DNA from 4 places in the Bradyrhizobium sp. CCGB01 genome. Region 3 is predicted to be linked to each of the others. Evidence: predicted binding sites of a transcription regulator. Region 3 holds the regulator's gene; each other region holds the start of a gene.
What was found. Region 3 encodes PhoB, which activates phosphate uptake and scavenging genes when phosphate is short. Its sites were predicted from a motif close to TGTCATNNANCTGTCAT; they were not measured.
Positions count from the first base shown of each region.

Region 1: the regulator PhoB is predicted to act here: its motif matches at 1,757-1,773, upstream of NLM25_RS23325 (DUF2278 family protein).
Region 2: the regulator PhoB is predicted to act here: its motif matches at 2,789-2,805, upstream of NLM25_RS20750 (DUF47 domain-containing protein).
Region 4: the regulator PhoB is predicted to act here: its motif matches at 1,719-1,735, upstream of phnF (phosphonate metabolism transcriptional regulator PhnF).

Region 1 is NZ_JANADK010000001.1:5,057,571-5,061,966, reverse strand. Features, by position in the region: gene queC (7-cyano-7-deazaguanine synthase QueC) at 1-179, opposite strand, end outside; gene mazG (nucleoside triphosphate pyrophosphohydrolase) at 317-1,135, shown strand; gene NLM25_RS23330 (GNAT family N-acetyltransferase) at 1,151-1,609, shown strand; gene NLM25_RS23325 (DUF2278 family protein) at 1,837-2,850, shown strand; gene NLM25_RS23320 (hypothetical protein) at 3,243-4,319, shown strand.
Region 2 is NZ_JANADK010000001.1:4,538,663-4,543,058, forward strand. Features, by position in the region: gene NLM25_RS20735 (ABC transporter substrate-binding protein) at 1-781, shown strand, start outside; gene NLM25_RS20740 (branched-chain amino acid ABC transporter permease) at 858-1,721, shown strand; gene NLM25_RS20745 (branched-chain amino acid ABC transporter permease) at 1,723-2,691, shown strand; gene NLM25_RS20750 (DUF47 domain-containing protein) at 2,848-3,492, shown strand; gene NLM25_RS20755 (inorganic phosphate transporter) at 3,592-4,396, shown strand, end outside.
Region 3 is NZ_JANADK010000001.1:9,021,911-9,026,306, forward strand. Features, by position in the region: gene NLM25_RS42525 (aspartate aminotransferase family protein) at 1-163, opposite strand, end outside; gene NLM25_RS42530 (GcrA family cell cycle regulator) at 619-1,131, shown strand; gene phoB (phosphate regulon transcriptional regulator PhoB) at 1,353-2,060, opposite strand; gene phoU (phosphate signaling complex protein PhoU) at 2,075-2,791, opposite strand; gene pstB (phosphate ABC transporter ATP-binding protein PstB) at 2,803-3,624, opposite strand; gene pstA (phosphate ABC transporter permease PstA) at 3,621-4,396, opposite strand, start outside.
Region 4 is NZ_JANADK010000001.1:8,858,433-8,862,828, forward strand. Features, by position in the region: gene NLM25_RS41745 (carbon-phosphorus lyase complex subunit PhnI) at 1-568, opposite strand, end outside; gene phnH (phosphonate C-P lyase system protein PhnH) at 573-1,181, opposite strand; gene phnG (phosphonate C-P lyase system protein PhnG) at 1,186-1,650, opposite strand; gene phnF (phosphonate metabolism transcriptional regulator PhnF) at 1,770-2,498, shown strand; gene phnE (phosphonate ABC transporter, permease protein PhnE) at 2,662-3,510, opposite strand; gene phnE (phosphonate ABC transporter, permease protein PhnE) at 3,507-4,391, opposite strand.

The DNA of each region.
Region 1 (4,396 bases), 4.0 Mb from region 3:
TTGATGCCGTCGAACAGGCGGTCGCGGCAGTCAAGCTCGACGGCATGGCGCTGGCCGTAGTCGAACCCCAGCATCTCCACACGCGCGAAGCGATCCAGCGCCCATGCGAGGCAGGTGGTGGAATCCTGGCCGCCGGAAAACAGCACCAGGGCGGTTTGTGATGAAAATGCGTCACTCATGGCCCGCGCTTTAGCATTGCGGGCGCGGTTCGCCAATCTTCCGCCAACCGGTGGAAATCACCCCGTTCCTCCGCGCCCCGCTGGGAACGGCGGCCCGCTTTTGGCATAAGGCTTTGGACCCAGGAGACTGCCCTGCAATGACCCCTTCCCGCGACATTTCCCGCCTGATCGAGATCATGGCGGCGCTGCGCACGCCCGTGACCGGCTGCCCCTGGGACCTCGAGCAGGATTTTTCGACGATCGCGCCCTACACGATCGAGGAAGCCTATGAGGTGGTCGAGGCTATCAGCCGCGGCGACCTCGACGATCTCAGAGAGGAGCTTGGCGACCTCCTGCTCCAGGTCGTGTTCCACGCCCAGATGGCGTCCGAGCAGAACGCCTTCGCGTTCGGAGACGTCGTCGAGGCCATCACGCGAAAAATGATCCGCCGCCATCCCCATGTCTTCGCCGACAAGGACGGCAATCTCGCCTCGCACCACGTCAAGGAAGTCTGGGACCGCATCAAGACCGAGGAGAAGGCCGAGCGCGCGGCGCGCCGGCCGCCGGAGGCCGCGCCGTCGCACAAATCGTTGCTGTCGGGCGTCAAGGCCGGCCAGCCGGCGCTGACGCGTGCCATGGAGCTGCAGCGCAAGGCCTCCACGGTCGGCTTCGACTGGAACGACCCGCGTGCGGTCCTGCAAAAGATCCGCGAGGAAGCCGACGAGATCGAGGCCGCGCTCGATCGCAACGACAAGCAGGAGATCGCGGAGGAGACCGGCGACCTGATGTTCGCCCTCGTCAACCTCGCCCGCCATGTCGACGCCGATCCGGAAGCCGCGTTGCGGGCGACCAACGCGAAATTCGAGCGGCGATTTGCCTATATCGAACGGGCGCTGGAGGCGCAGGGCCGCACGCTGGAGCAGGCGTCGCTGGCGGAGATGGATGCGCTGTGGAACGCGGCGAAGACGGCCACCTGATACGAGGACACAAGAGTGGACATCAGGCAGGACGATCCGACGGCGCCCTATGTCGCCGATTTGCTGGCCTATCATCTGGAAGAGCTGCGCAACGTCATGGGTGAACACGCGCAGGCGCTCGACGCGAGCGGTCTTTCGGACCCGGCCGTGACGTTTTGGACTATCTGGCAGGGCAATGCGCTGGTGGGATTTGGCGCCCTCAAGCAACTGGATGACGCGCATGCGGAGGTGAAGTCGATGCGTGTCGCGCCTGCTGCGCGCGGGACCGGCGTTGGCCGCGCCATCCTGCACCACATCATTGCCGAAGCCTGCAAACGTGGCTATGCGCGTCTCAGCCTGGAGACCGGCACAGCGCCGCTGCACGTTCCGGCCGTCGCGCTCTACCGCAGCGCGGGCTTCGTCTCCTGCGCGCCGTTTGCCGACTATCAGGCGAGCCCGCACAACCAGTTCATGCACCTTGATCTATCCAGGTGATGTTCGACCCAAGACCAATGCGACCACCACCAATGCGGCCACCGGCCGGGCGGATTGATTTCACTCTACGTATGTGATCCGGATTTAGGTCAGCACCTTTTCCGGAAATGCAGCGAGGCGGTCTTGCCAAAGCGTGAGGTGCACCTCAGCCATGAAATCGTCATGACCGGCAGTCTAAAGTTGAGCAACGGAGCCCGCGCAGCCGAAACCCAACGCAGGTAAGTGCGATGCCACTGAAACACTATTCGGTCCTCAAGGGACGCCCGATCGCGATGCGTTTCGGCACCGGCCAGTCGCCGCACTATCAAGTCCATGTCGTAGCCGACAACGCGGATTTCCGCATCGCCGTCAATGTGCAGTCAGCCGACGGAAGCGAAGTCGCGTTCCTGGTGCGATCGCACTTTGTCCATCCGATCACCGATCATCTCGCGGCGCTGCCGGTGGGCTTGCACCCACAGCCGCCGAAGCCGGCCAGCATCGCGCTGGATTTCATTCGCGGCAATCTGATGCAGCCGCAGGAGATGATCCCGCTGCCGCTGTCAGTGCCCGGACCGGACAATGACCTCAACGAGAAGCTCGACCAGTTCGTCCAGCGCGCACTCTCAAACGAAAGCGCGATGGTCTACGCATTCGGTGAGACATGGGGGCCGGAGACGAAAGCGGACAATTATTTCGGCTTCCGGCCGGGGCGCGGCATTCACGACATCCACATGAATCAGGGAAATCCAAGGGGAAAATTCTCGGGCGACAACGGGCCGTGGCAGGACGGCGGGCTCGTGTTCGAATTCCCGGATCAGAAGCTATGGACGGCGGTCTTCCTCAAATTCCAGACGCAGGCCTGGCACACCGACGACAAGACCGGTGACCCCATCGGCGGAGGCACGCCGACAGATCCGACGACTCCTCCGACGGGAGAAATGCCTGATGGTCTCGTGCGCATCATTGCGGCACTCGTCAACGCCGTGAAGACGCCCGAACGGGAAGTCGTCACGCTGCTCAATACGGCCGATCGCGACATCGATCTCACCGGCTGGATGCTGGCCGACAAGCAGAAGAACAAAATGGTCCTGTCAGGGAAGATCGCGACGGGCGGCACGCTCGCTGTCGTCGTGCAGAAGCCGATGGAATTATCGAACCAAGGCGGCATCATTTCGCTGCTGGACGAGCGCGGGATCAAGATCCACGGCGTCGCCTATACCAAGGCGCAAGCGAAAAATCCGGGCCTGACCATTCCATTCTAGGCCGTGTACCCATAAACCCGGCGGCGTGATGCGAAGGCAATGCCTGCTTTGCTCCTATAACGGCCGGAGTTGTGTGGCAGCGCAAGATGTCGCAATGGGCCATAAACTGCCATTGAAGATGAAGGCACGATTTTTTACTCGATCCTGACCTGCTTTCTTCCCGATGTCCCAAAGTCTATCTTGGCTGAAAAGACACGAGAGGCAGCGAAATGCTACCGGCACCAATCACTTATTGCTTCTACCGTTGTCGCGGGCTCTGCCCTCACACTTGGGTCGTCGCGACTTTCGCAATCATGATGGCCTCCGCTCCTCTGCAGGCTTCAACAGCACCAAAAACGTCGGCGTGCGGATACCTCGCTGGTCTAATTGATAAGGCACCGCCATCAGGGCCGTTGTTCCTGCCCAGCTATCCGACCGTCGAATCGGGGCCTCTGCATGGCGCCGCCTACCTCTATGACAATGCGGTAGCCGCCATCGCATTGGTCGGTTGCGGTGAGCAAGATAAAGCGTATCGGATTGGCTCGGCGATTCTCTGGGCCATCGACAACGACCGCACCTGGCATGATGGACGGCTCAGGAACGCCTACGCCGCGGGTGTGGTGGCGAATGGCCCCGTCAAACTTCCAGGGTGGTGGGACAAGACTCAGAACAAATGGTTAGAGGATCGATATCAGGTGGGCAGCGATGTTGGTAACATGGCATGGGCCATGTTGGCGTTGCTGTCGATTGATGATGTGAACACCGGCTCTCGGTTCCGCGATGGTGCAGCACGGCTTGGCGCCTGGGTCGCGCAATGGGCCGATAAGCGCGGTACTGGCGGTTTCACGGGTGGTACGTTTGGGCACGAACCGTCGCCGGAAGTGCGGACGTGGAAATCGACTGAACATAATACTGACCTCGCCGCCGCGTTTGGCCTTCTTGCGATCCGTACAGGCGATTCGCGCTGGCGCGATAAGGCAACGGTTGCTGAGTACTTCGTAAATACGATGTGGGATCCGGCATGCGCCTGTTTCGCCGCAGGTACCGCTGAAGACGGCGTCACGCACAATCCGATTTTGGCTCTGGATGCTCAGATCTGGCCTTTAACAGCGCTTCACGGAGCGGCCGGGAAATTTGCATCAGCAATGACGACCGCCGAACAGCGAATGAGTGTCGGCGGGGGCTTTTCTTACGGTGAAGACCGGGACGGTGTGTGGACCGAAGGGACGGGCCAAATGGCTCTCTTGATGAAATTGCTCGGCAGGACTGAGAGGGCAGAGTCGTTGATCGCTGTAATCGAATCCAAGAGGTCGCCCGATGGTGGGTTCTATGCCACGACTGTCCGCGAGTTACCGACCGGGTTCGTGTTGGACACCGACCCGACCAAGCCGCGACTCTATTTCCGATTGTCACATCTTGGCGCAGCTTCTTGGGCTTCCCTCGCGGAACGTGGGTTCAATCCCTTTACGATGACAAGAGGACTTCCGTAGTTGAGCGCGCAGCGCTTTGCCTTCGTTCAACTTGCGTCGATTAGGCTGTGGCTGCGCGTTGATGGGTCCGCGTCCTA
Region 2 (4,396 bases), 4.5 Mb from region 3:
CACCTACATGCTGGCCCACACCACGGGCCAGGCGCTGGTGAAGGCCGGTGGTGACTCCTGGTTCTTCCTGACCGCGGACTACGCCTTCGGTGCGGCGCTGGAGCGCGACACCACGGCCGTGGTCACCGCCAATGGCGGCAAGGTTGTCGGCGGCGTCAAGCATCCGCTGAACACGCCGGACTTCTCGTCCTTCCTGCTCCAGGCGCAGGCCTCCAAGGCCAAGATCATCGGCCTTGCCAACGCCGGTGGCGACACCACCAACACGATCAAGCAGGCGGCCGAGTTCGGTATCGTCAAGGGCGGCCAGAAGCTCGCGGCGCTGCTGCTGTTCCTCACCGACGTCAAGGCGATTGGTCTGGAGACCGCGCAGGGCCTCAACTTCACCGAGACCTTCTACTGGGACATGAACGACCAGACCCGCGCCTTCTCCAAGCGCTTCGCCGCGAAGATGAAGAACAATGCTCCGCCCACCATGGTGCAGGCCGGCGTCTATGCGGGCGTGCGTCACTATCTCAAGACGCTGGAAGCGCTCGGCGGCAATCCTCATGACGGCGTCAAGGTCGTCGAGAAGATGAAGTCGATGCCGACGGAGGACGATCTGTTCGGCAAGGGCGAGATCCAGCCCAACGGCCGTACCATCCACAACGCCTATCTGTTCGAGGTGAAGAAGCCCTCCGAGTCCAAGGGACCGTGGGACTTCTACAAGCTGGTCGGCACGGTGCCGGGCGATCAGGCCTTCACGCCGCTCTCCGAGAGCAAGTGCGCGCTGCTTAAGAAGTAAGACAATAGCCCGCAGGCCTTGAACCGGCCTGCGGGTGACTTTCAGGGGAACGCCGAAGGGACCGGGTGCGGGATCGATGCAGGCTCTTTACGCTCAGCTACTGGTAGGACTGATCAACGGCTCGTTCTACGCGCTGCTCAGTCTCGGGCTCGCCGTGATCTTCGGCATGCTCAACATCATCAATTTCGCCCATGGCGCGCTCTACATGATGGGTGCGTTCGTCGCCTATTTCCTGCTGAACCTCGGCGGCATCAACTACTGGTGGGCGCTGCTGCTGGCGCCCATCATCGTCGGCATCTTCGGCATGATCCTGGAACGGACCATGCTGCAATGGCTGACCGGGCTCGACCACCTCTACGGCCTGCTGCTGACCTTCGGCATCGCGCTGATCGTGCAGGGCGTGTTCCAGAACTATTTCGGCTCCTCCGGCCTGCCTTACGCCATTCCGGACCAGCTCAAGGGCGGCATGAATCTCGGCTTCATGTTCCTGCCGATCTACCGCGGCTGGGTCGTCATCTTCTCGCTGGTGGTGTGCATCGCCACCTGGTTCCTGATCGAGAAGACGCGGCTCGGTGCTTACCTGCGCGCCGCCACCGAAAACCCGACGCTGGTCCGCGCGTTCGGCATCAACGTGCCCCGCATGATCACGCTGACCTACGGTCTCGGTGTCGGACTTGCCGCGCTCGCCGGCGTGCTCTCGGCGCCGATCAACCAGGTGCGGCCGCTGATGGGCGCCGACCTCATCATCGTGGTGTTTGCGGTGGTCGTGATCGGCGGCATGGGATCGATCATGGGCTCCATCATCACCGGCTTTGCGCTCGGCGTGATCGAGGGCCTGACCAAATATTTTTACCCCGAGGCCTCTAACACCGTCGTCTTCGTGCTGATGGTGCTGGTGCTCTTGGTGAAGCCAACGGGATTGACGGGAAGGGCGGCCTGATATGACAGCCTTGACGGACGACACGCTGCCGGTAGCCCCGCGCGCCATTCGTGACGAGATGATCGTGTTCGTGGTGATGGCACTGCTGCTGGCCGCGGTGCCATTCAGCGGCATCTACCCGTTCTTCGTGATGCAGGCGCTGTGCTTCGCGCTGCTCGCCTGTGCCTTCAATCTTCTGATCGGCTATGGCGGCCTGCTGTCGTTCGGTCACGCGATGTTCCTCGGCACGGCCGGCTATTGCAGTGCGCATGCGCTGAAGGTGTGGGCGTTGCCGCCGGAGCTCGGCATCCTCGTCGGCATTGCTGCGGCTTTCGTGCTCTCGATCGTCACCGGGTACATCTCGATCCGCCGCCAGGGTATCTATTTCTCGATGATCACCCTGGCGCTGTCGCAGCTCCTGTACTTCATCTACCTCCAGGCGCCGTTCACCCATGGCGAGGACGGCATCCAGGGCATTCCGCAAGGGCGCATGTTCGGCTTGTTTGATCTGTCCAAGCCGACGGTGCTTTATTACGTCGTGCTGGTCGGCTTCCTCGCCGGCTTCCTGCTGATCTACCGCATCATCAACTCGCCGTTCGGCGAAGTCCTGAAGGCGATCCGCGAGAACGAGCCGCGTGCGATCTCGCTCGGTTACCGGACCGATCAATACAAGTTCCTGGCGTTCGTCCTGTCGGGCACGCTGGCGGGCTTTGCCGGCGCGCTGAAGGTGTTCGTGGCGCAGAATGCCTCGCTCACCGACGTACACTGGTCGATGTCCGGCGAAGTCGTGCTGATGACGCTGGTCGGTGGCCTCGGCACCATCTTCGGGCCCGTGATCGGCGCCTTCGCGATCATCGCGATGCAGCAATATCTGGCGGGTTTCGGCCAGTGGGTGACGGTGATTCAGGGCTCGATCTTCGTGATCTGCGTGCTCACCTTCCGCCGAGGCGTCATCGGCGAAATCGCGCATTACTTCCGGCGATCGCTCTAAGTAGTTGATTTTAAGTCAATTTACCTAGTGCGTGAAAGCGGTGGATGATCCGGTTCCGCGGGCGTGAGATGACACGCGCGCGGATCGAAAATGGTCTATGACAGTTTTGTGACGGCCCGTTCGGGCCGGGCCATTTCCAACCGGTAGTCTCTCCCCATGATGCGATGGTTTCGCGCTTTCCTGCCCAAGGAAGAACGGTTCTTCGACCTGTTCGACCGCCACGCCCAGACCGTGATCCAGGGCTCGATCGCGCTTCAGGGCATGCTCAACGGTGGCGAGGAGACGCCGGTCTACTGCCAGCGTGTCAATCAGTTCGAGAACGACGCCGACAACATCACCCGTGAGGTGCTGACGGCGGTGCGCCGCACTTTCATCACCCCTTTCGATCGCGGTGACATCAAGAATCTCATCACCTCGATGGACGATGCCATCGACCAGATGCAGCAGACCGCCAAGGCCGTGATGCTGTTCGAGGTCCGTACCTTCGAGCCGCCGATGCGGGAGATCGGCGCTCTTCTGATCGAATGCGCCAATCTGGTCGGCCGCGCGCTGCCGCTGATGCAGTCGATCGGCCCGAACGTCGCGATGCTGACCGCGATCACGGAGGAGCTGGGCAAGCTGGAGGGCCGGGTCGACGATCTCCATGACATCGGGCTGAAGGAATTGTTCCTCAAGCACCGTGACGGCAGCGCGATGGATTTCATCGTCGGCGTCGAGATCTACGACCATCTCGAGAAGGTGGCCGATCGCTTCGACGACGTCGCGAACGAGATCAACAGCATCGTCATCGAGCAGGTCTAGCGCATGATCCGGAAAAGTGTGCAGCGGCTTTCCTTCGCGACAAACGCGGAACGCGTTTGCGCGGAGATCATGCGCCGACTTTAAGGCGGGGGCCGCGCTGTGGATGCTGCGTTGGGTCTTCCCGTCCTGGTCGGACTGATCGCCGTCGCGCTGCTGTTCGACTTCCTGAACGGCCTGCACGACGCCGCCAATTCGATCGCGACCATCGTTTCGACCCGCGTGCTGCGGCCGCAATTCGCGGTATTCTGGGCCGCGTTCTTCAATTTCATCGCCTTCATGGTGTTCGGGCTGCACGTCGCCCAGACCATCGGCACCGGTATCATCGACCCCGCGGTCGTCGATGCCCAGGTGATCTTCGCGGCGCTCGTCGGCGCGATCGTCTGGAACCTCGTGACCTGGGGGCTCGGCATCCCGTCCTCCTCGTCGCACGCGCTGATCGGTGGGCTTGTCGGCGGCGGCATGGCCAAGGCGGGCATCTCGGCGGCGGTATGGAGCGGCCTGTCCAAGGCGGTGCTGGCGATCGTGCTGTCGCCGCTGGTCGGCTTCCTGTTGGCCATGATGCTGGTGGCGATCGTGTCCTGGCTCTCGGTGCGCTCGACGCCGTTCGCGGTCGACCGCGCCTTCCGCATCCTGCAATTCGCCTCCGCCTCGCTCTATTCGCTGGGACATGGCGGCAACGACGCGCAGAAGACGATGGGCATCATCGCCGTGCTGCTCTATTCGCAGGGCCATCTCGGCGGGGAATTCTCGGTGCCGTTCTGGGTGGTGCTGTCGTGCCAGGCCGCGATGGCGCTGGGCACGCTGATGGGCGGCTGGCGCATCGTCCGCACCATGGGCCTGCGCATCACGAAACTGACGCCGATGCAGGGGTTCTGTGCCGAGACCGGCGGCGCCGCGACGCTGT
Region 3 (4,396 bases):
ACACCGGATGCGCATGGCCGAGCGCATTCACCGCCACGCCCGAGGTGAAATCGAGATAACGCTCGCCGTTGGTCGCGATCAGCCAGCAGCCTTCGCCGCGCTCGAAACCGAGGTCGGACCTGGCGAAAACGGGGAGCAAATGCGGCGCTGCGCTGTTAGTCATGACGATCACTTGATTGTTGCGGACGGTGTGAGCGTGCATTGCGCAACGCACCATTGACCGGCCCGGAAAACGAAACGTGCCGCCTTTTAAGGGCGGCACGCGCAACCATCTTATGCCTGGTGAAACGGGTGTCAATGCCGCCCGGAAAGCCTCGCGAAATGCTTAATCCGTAGTCTTGCGGTGGCGATTTTGCGTATTTTCGCCACGGAACATGTGGAAGCGAGTCGGCGGACTCTTGCGCGTGAGTCACGCCATATTGTAGCGTTTGGCTTGTCAGATACGACATCTCGTGCAGCAGTTCTGATCCTCTAAGTCCTCATGTACCGGCGTAAGCGTTCGGGCGCATCTGGCGCGCCCGGCGAGCCTTAAGGGATTCTGACGGCACGGGTTTTTCGAAGCTTAGGCATTCGCTGTGCGGCCCCAGGATGGCAGGCGCCGGCGGAGGAAAGGGTGCAATGACGGTTTTGACCTGGTCAGATGATCGCGTCGAGCAGCTGAAAAAGCTCTGGGAGGCCGGACTTTCGGCCAGCCAGATCGCCGCTGAGCTTGGCAACGTGACCCGCAACGCGGTGATCGGCAAGGTGCACCGGCTCGGCCTGTCCGGCCGCGCCAAGAGCCCCTCGTCCGCAGCGCCCCGGCCGCGCAAGGCGCGTCCCGCGCAGCACATGATGCGGGTGAGCCGGCCGATCGCGCGCGGCAACACCGCGCTGGCGCAGGCCTTCGAGGTCGAGGTCGAGGCCGAACCGGTCACCTACGACAACGTGGTGCCGATGAGCCAGCGACTGTCGCTGCTGGAGCTGAACGAGGCGACCTGCCACTGGCCGGTCGGCGATCCCTCGAGCCCGGATTTCTTCTTCTGCGGCGGCAAGGCGCTCTCCGGCCTGCCCTACTGCGCCCAGCACTCGCGCGTGGCGTATCAGCCCGCAGCGGATCGCAGGCGCGCGCCGGCGAAGCCGGGTCCGCGCTGAGAGTTTTCTGAGATCACGACGGCAGCCGTCACGCGATGACGGCTCCACAAGATGGGCGTCGTCCCTGCGAAAGCAGGGACCCATAACCACAGGGCGCAATTGTCGCGCAAAGTGGTCACTCCGAGTCTTCGCCTCACCACTCCCCGTGGTTATGGGTCCCGGCGTTCGCCGGGACGACATCGGAAATTGTAGCGGCGGATCGCTAAATCAGCTCGCAAACCCTACGCCTGCTCTGCCTTCGCAAAGCGATCATCGAGCGCATAGCCGGCGCCGCGGACGGTGCGGATCGGGTCCTGCTCGCGGCCAAGATTGAGCAGCTTGCGCAAGCGGCCGATATGCACGTCCACGGTGCGCTCGTCGATATAGATGTCGCGGCCCCAGACGCTGTCGAGCAGTTGCTCGCGCGAGAACACCCGGCCCGGATGCTCCAGGAAGAACTCCAGCAGGCGATATTCGGTCGGGCCAAGATCGATCGGCCGGCCCGAGCGCGCCACGCGGCGCTTGTCGCGGTCGAGCTCGATGTCGCCATAGGCGAGCACGGTTGCGAGCCGCTCCGGGCTTGCGCGCCGCAGCAGACCCTTCACGCGCGCCAGCAGCTCGGGCACCGAAAACGGCTTGACGATGTAGTCGTCGGCGCCGGTCGCAAGTCCGCGCACCCGCTCGCTCTCCTCGCCGCGCGCGGTGAGCATGATGATCGGGAGCTGCTTGGTCTCCGGGCGGGTACGAAGCCGCCGGCACAGCTCGATGCCGGACAGTCCCGGCAGCATCCAGTCGAGCACGATCAAATCGGGGATGTGCTCCTTGAGACGGGTGTCGGCGTCGTCGCCGCGCATCACCGTCTCGACGTCGTAGCCGTCGCCTTCGAGATTGTAGCGAAGCAGCTCGGTGAGAGCTTCCTCGTCCTCAACCACCATAATGCGTGCGCCCATCGGGTCGTCGCTCCTTAAGTATTCGGAACCGTCGTGGCGAAGGTCGTCATGTCGCCCTTCGGCCGCTTGTCGGTGATCGCCTGTCCCTCGATCATGTAGAACACGGTCTCGGCGATGTTGGTGGCGTGGTCGCCGATGCGCTCGATGTTCTTGGCGCAGAACATCAAATGGATGCAGAACGAGATGTTGCGCGGATCCTCCATCATGTAGGTGAGGAGTTCGCGGAACAGCGAGGTGCAGATGGCGTCGACTTCCTCGTCGCCCTTCCACACCGCCATCGCCGCCGGCAGGTCGTGCGCGGCATAGGCGTCCAGCACCGACTTGACCTGCTGCTGCACGAGGTCGGTCATGTGCTCGAGGCCGCGGAACAGCTTGAGCGGATGGAAATCGGTCTCCAGCGCCGCGACGCGCTTGCCCATGTTCTTGGCGAGGTCGCCGATGCGCTCGAGATCGGTCGCGACGCGCATGGCGCCGACGATTTCGCGCAAATCGACAGCCATCGGCTGGCGGCGCGCGATGGTCAGCACGGCGCGCTCCTCGATCTTCTTCTGAAGTGCGTCGAGATCGGCATCGATGGCGACGACGCGCTGACCGAGCGCGACGTCGCGGCGGATCAGCGCGTCGACGGAATCGACGATCATGCGCTCGGCGATCCCGCCCATCTCCGCGACCAGGCGGGTGAGTTCCTGGAGGTCGGTGTCGAAGGCCTTTGCGGTATGTTCAGAACCCATATCCCGTCTCCTCAGCCGAACCGGCCGGTGATGTAATCCTGCGTGCGCCGGTCGGTCGGCGACGTGAAGATCTTGCTGGTGTCGTCGAACTCGATCAACTCGCCGAGATACATGAAGGCGGTCTTGTCGGAGACGCGCGCCGCCTGCTGCATGTTGTGGGTGACGATCGCGATCGTGTAGTTCTCGGACAGCTCCTGGATCAGCTCCTCGACCTTGGCGGTCGAGATCGGGTCGAGCGCCGAGCAGGGCTCGTCGAACAGGATGACCTCGGGCCGCACCGCGACCGTGCGGGCGATGCAGAGGCGCTGCTGTTGGCCGCCGGAGAGCGACAGGCCGGAGGCGTTGAGCTTGTCCTTGACCTCGTTCCACAGCGCGCCGCCACGCAGCGCCTTCTCGACGCGGTCGTCCATCTCGGACTTCGAGATCTTCTCGTAGAGACGGATGCCGAACGCGATGTTCTCGTAGATCGTCATCGGGAACGGCGTCGGCTTTTGGAACACCATGCCGACGCGGGCGCGCAGCAGGTTGAGGTCGAGCTTGGGGTCGAGGATGTTGGTCTGGTCGAGCATGAGCTGGCCGGTGACGCGCTGGCCCGGATAGAGGTCGTACATCCGGTTGAAGATGCGCAGCAGGGTCGACTTGCCGCAACCCGACGGGCCGATGAACGCCGTGACGCGGTTGGTGCCGAGCGCCAGGTTAATGTTCTTCAGCGCGTGGTGCTCGCCATAGTAGAAGTTGAGGTTGCGAACCGTCACCTTGGCGGGCGCCTCGGGCAGCGGCTGCGAGCCGTGCTGAACGGCGGGCGTACTGACGGAAACAGACATTTCGCTCATTTTGCAGTCCTCTCGGCGCTAAGGAGGCGCGCGCCAATGTTCAGGGCAAGCACGGTCAACGTGATCAGCAAGGCGCCGCTCCAGGCGAGCTGCTTCCAGTAGGCGTAGGGGCTCTGCACGAAGTTGTTGATGGTGACCGGCAGGTTCGCCATCGTCTTGTTCAGGCCGAGGCTGAAGAACTGGTTCGACAGCGCGGTGAAGAGCAGCGGCGCGGTCTCGCCGGCGACGCGGGCGGTGGCCAGCATCACGCCGGTGATGAGGCCGGAGCGCGCGGCACGATAAGCGATGCGCTTGATCACCAGCGAGCGCGGCAGGCCGAGCGCGGACGCCGCCTCTCGCAGCGCGTTCGGCACCAGCAGCAGCATGTCCTCGGTCGTACGCAGGACCACCGGAATGACGATGACGGCGAGCGCGAGACTGCCGGCGATCGCCGAGAAGCCGCGCATCGGCACCACCACCGCACCGTAGATGAACAGGCCGATGATGATCGAGGGCGCCGAAAGCAGGATGTCGTTGATGAAACGGATCACCGAGGTCAGCTTGTCGTTGCGGCCGTACTCGGCGAGATAGGTGCCGGCGAACAGACCGAGCGGCGCACCGATGCCGACACCGAGCACGGTCATGATCAGCGAGCCGACGATCGCGTTGCGCAGGCCGCCTTCAGTCGAACCCGGAGGCGGAGTGTCCGCGACGAAGATCTCGAGGTTCAAACCCGCAAGGCCGTTGTAGAGCAGCGTGACCAGGATCAGCGCGAGCCAGGTGACGCCAAAGG
Region 4 (4,396 bases), 160 kb from region 3:
CCGCCGGAAAGTTCAGCGGCTCGCGCGTGAGGTCGCCGACGCTGGCGCCGTCTTCCGCCTGCGGTGAGGATTCGATCAGTCCGTCGCGGCCGAGAATGTCGGTCACGCGCGGCGTGGCCGCGGTCGAGGCCTCTGCGGTTGCCGGCGCTTCCGGCACAAAGCCTTCAGCGAGGGTCGGATCGAGCAGGCGATGCGTATAGTCGAAGGTCGGCCCGAGGATCTGCCCGCCAGGAATGTCCTTGAAGGTCGACGACACGCGCCGCTGCACCCGCATGGCGCCGGTGTCGACCGGCTCGCTCGCGCCGAAGCGCGGCAGCGTGGCGCGGAAGGCGCGGACCAGGAAGATCGCCTCGATCAGATCGCCGCGCGCCTGCTTGATGGCGAGCGCAGCGAGCTCGCGATCATAGAGCGAGCCTTCGCTCATGACGCGGTCCACGGCGAGGCCAAGCTGCTCCGAGATCTGGTCGAGCGTGACTTCCGGAACGCTTCTGTCGCCGCGCCGCGCATTGGCGAGCAGGCGATGGGCGTTGTCGATGGCGCGCTCGCCGCCTTTGACTGCGACATACATGCGACTAGCTTCCCTTGTTCACGACACGCGTGGTGCGCGGGATCGCAACCACGGCGTCATCGGCAACCAGCACCACATCGATGCCGCGCGGAAACAATGCCTCGTTGAACCGCAGGCGCTCGAACAGGTCGAAAGGCTTGATCGACGCCTGAAGTGTCGCGACACCATCGATGCCGGGGCCGCGCAGCTCGAAACTGCGCCCTGCATCGAGGTGATCGACCTGGAGGATGACCGTGGTCGAGCGATCCGGATATTCGTTCGTGCCGAGCGCGAAGCGCTCGAGCACCGGCAGCGCCGTGCCGTCGCTGATCAGAGCGAAACTCGCGATCGACGAGTCCTGCACGACCGGCGCGCCGGTGTGGAACTTGAGCCATTTTGTCACGTCGGAGCTTTCCGACATGCGCGCATCGAGCCAGAGCGGTGTGTCATGGTCGAACAGCGTCAGCGCGATCGCGGCGGTGCCGCGCATCATCGGTCCGGGCGCCCCTGCCATCGGCACGATGCGCTGGACCGAGCCCGGCCGCGCCATCGCGTCCATGACCGAACGAAAGGTCGATTGCGCCGACAACACCTTGTCGGCGAACCCCGGCGGCAGTTCCGCAATCGTGGTCATGGCCTCACCCCTCACCGCGCACCATGGTGTAGAAATCAACCTTCGTCGCGGCGGTCTCGGCCGCCGCCCGCGCGCGCTGAAGCATAAGCTGCTCGCGCAACGGCGTGATAACGTCACGCTCCACCGCCTCGCCGAATTCACCGGACTGCACCAGCGCGTCGCACAGCGCGATCAGCCGCGCCTTCTCGCCGTCGCGTCCCAGCGTGTAGCCGAAGCCGACCTCGCCGCTCGCGAGCCGGACCGCCGCGCGCGACACCGTCGCTTCGCCGAGATTGAACGGCGCGCCATCGCCGCCGACCCGGCCGCGCAGCATCACGAGGCCGTTTTCCGGCGCGCGCAGCTCCTGATGTGCCGGCAGCGCGAAAGCGCGGAGGCGAGCGGCGATCTCGCCCGCCTCCGCGTGCGCCAGCACGGCCATCGCGGCCTTGCGCTGGGCTTGCTGGTTGTTGTGCTGGGTCACCAAATCCACCGAGCTTTTGACAGAACTTGCCGAATCCAAGTTGTCTATGATAATAGACAACTTGATACCGAAGCGCCATGACTGTTTCGTGACAAACGTGTGATTTCTGAAGTAGGCTTCGCGGCAACATGAGCATGCAGGACACAGCCTCTTCGGGCGTCGCGCTGTGGCGCCTCGTTGCCGACGGCATCGAGCGCGGCATCGCCGACGGCCGCTTTGCGGCCGGCGACAAGCTGCCGGGCGAGATGGAGATCGCCGAAACCTATCGGGTGAACCGCCACACCGTGCGGCGCGCGCTCGCCGCGCTTGCCGAGCGCGGCATCGTGCGTGCCGAACGCGGCAGCGGAACCTATGTCGAGGCGCAGCGCCTCGCCTATCCGCTGCGCTCGCGCACCCGCTTTTCCGAGATCGTCGGCGCCGACGGCCGCGAGCCGCATGGCCGTTTGATCGAAGCGTCCGACGACGTCGCGACCCGCGAGCTGGCGCGGGAACTGGGATTGAAGGCCGGCGCGCCGCTGGTCCGGATCGAGGCGATACGGCTTGCCGACCGCACGCCGATCTGCGTCTCCACCACCTGGCTGTCGGCGGAATTGTTCCCGGGTGCGGGCAACGTGTTCGCCGCGACGCGTTCGATGACGAAACTGCTCGAGCACTACGGCGTCCGCGACTACAGCCGCGGCGCGACCCGGATCACCGCCGGCATCGTCGACGCGACCGACGCCGCGCGACTGGATCTCCCGCTGGGACGGCCGATCCTCGTGGTCGACGCGACCGACCACGATCTCCAGGGCAAGCCGCTGGTGACGAAGCATTCGCGGTTTGCGGCGGAACGGGTGGAGTTTTTGGTGGAGTCGTAGGCTTCTTCCCTCTCCCCTTGTGGGAGAGGGTGGCTCGCCGCGTAGCGGCGAGACGGGTGAGGGGTGTGTCTCCGCAAATTCCGATCAGAGCTTGAGGAGACAGACCCCTCATCCGGCGCTTCGCGCCACCTTCTCCCACAAGGGGAGAAGGGAATAAAGCAAGCTACGCCACAGCCCTTCGCCCGATGATCGCAAAGCGCAGCTTGCCCGAGATGAAATCGATCGCGGCGACCGCAACCAGAATCATCAGGATCAGGAACGACACCTTCTGCCATTCCAGCACGCGGATCTGCTCGGCGAGCTGGAGCCCGATGCCGCCGGCGCCGACGATGCCGATGATGGTGGCCGAGCGGGTGTTGGATTCGATGAAATATAGCACCTGGCCGGCGATGACGGGCAGGACCTGCGGCAGCAGGCCGAAGCGGATCTCGTGCAATGCGCTGCCGCCGGAGGCGCGGATGCCTTCGACCTGCTTCTGGTCCGCGCCCTCGATCGCCTCCGAGAACAGCTTGCCGAACGCGCCGAAATCCGACACGGCGATGGCGAGCACGCCGGCGAACGGGCCGAGCCCGACCACATTGATCCACACCAGCGCCCAGATCAGCGTGTCGACGCCGCGGATCGAATCCAGGAAACGTCGCACGGGGAAGCGCAGGATCTTCGACGGCACCACGTTGCGCGCGGCCAGCAGGCTGACCGGAAGCGCGAAGACGGCGGCCAGCGTCGTGCCGAGCAGCGCGATCGACAGCGTCTCGCCCAGCGCCTTCAGATAGATCGGCAACGAGGAGCCGGGATCTGGCGGGATCATCATCAGGCTGATCCAGCCGAGCTGGCTCAGCCCTGCGAAAAGGCGCGACGGCGAGAAGTCGAGATCGACGAGGCCGTAAACCAGGATCGCGAACGCCGCGACGATCATCGCCGGCATGGCGAGCCGCGCCGAGGCCGGCCGGTCGAACACATCGGGGTAGCGCGCGCGAATCCGCGCGGTGTCGATCTCCTGCGGCCCCGTCACGTCCGCGCCTCCTTGCCGAACAGGCGGCCGCGCAGCCAGCCCGTGGTGATGTCGATGATGAAGACGGTGAGGATGATGGTGAGCAGGATGGCGCTGACGTCGGAGTAATAGAACTTGCGGATGGCGACGACGAGCTCCTGGCCAATGCCGCCGGCGCCGACGAAACCCATGACGGAGGCTTCGCGGACGTTGATCTCGAAGCGGAGCAGCGCGTAGCTGGCATAGCCCGCGGTCACCTGCGGCACCACGGCAAAACGCATGCAGGACAGCCAGCTCGCGCCGGTCGAGCGGATGCCTTCGACCGGCTTCATGTCGGCATTCTCGACGATCTCCGAGAACAGTTTTCCGAGTGCGCCGGTGGAGTGGATCGCGATCGCGAGCACGCCGGCCATCGGCCCGAGCCCGAAGGCGATCACGAAGATCAGCGCGAAGACGATGCCGGGGACGGTGCGGGCGAATTCGAGCAGGCGACGCACCACGAAGCGCAGCCAGGGCGACGGCGACGTGTTCTCGGCCGCCAGGAAATTCAGGGCGAAGGCGAAGGTCGCACCGATCAGCGTGCCGACATAGGAAATCAGCAGCGTCTCGCCCAGCATCTTCAGCCATTTGCGCCAGCCCCAAAGCCACTCGCCGACATCGGTCCAGACCCGCTGGCCGCTGTCGAGCGTGAGGATGCGGTCGAAATAGCTGATGAAATTGCCGAAATAGGTGAACAGCGTGCGCAGATTCACTTCCGCGCCGATCGCGGCGAGAACCAGCGCTCCCGCGAAGATCACTGCTCCCAGCAGGAGGCGGAGCCGCCTGCGCGCGACCGCCTGGTTGTACGCGGCGTTCAGCGCGTCCAATTGCTGCTCGGGGAGGATCGAAACCGCGACGGTCATAGGGT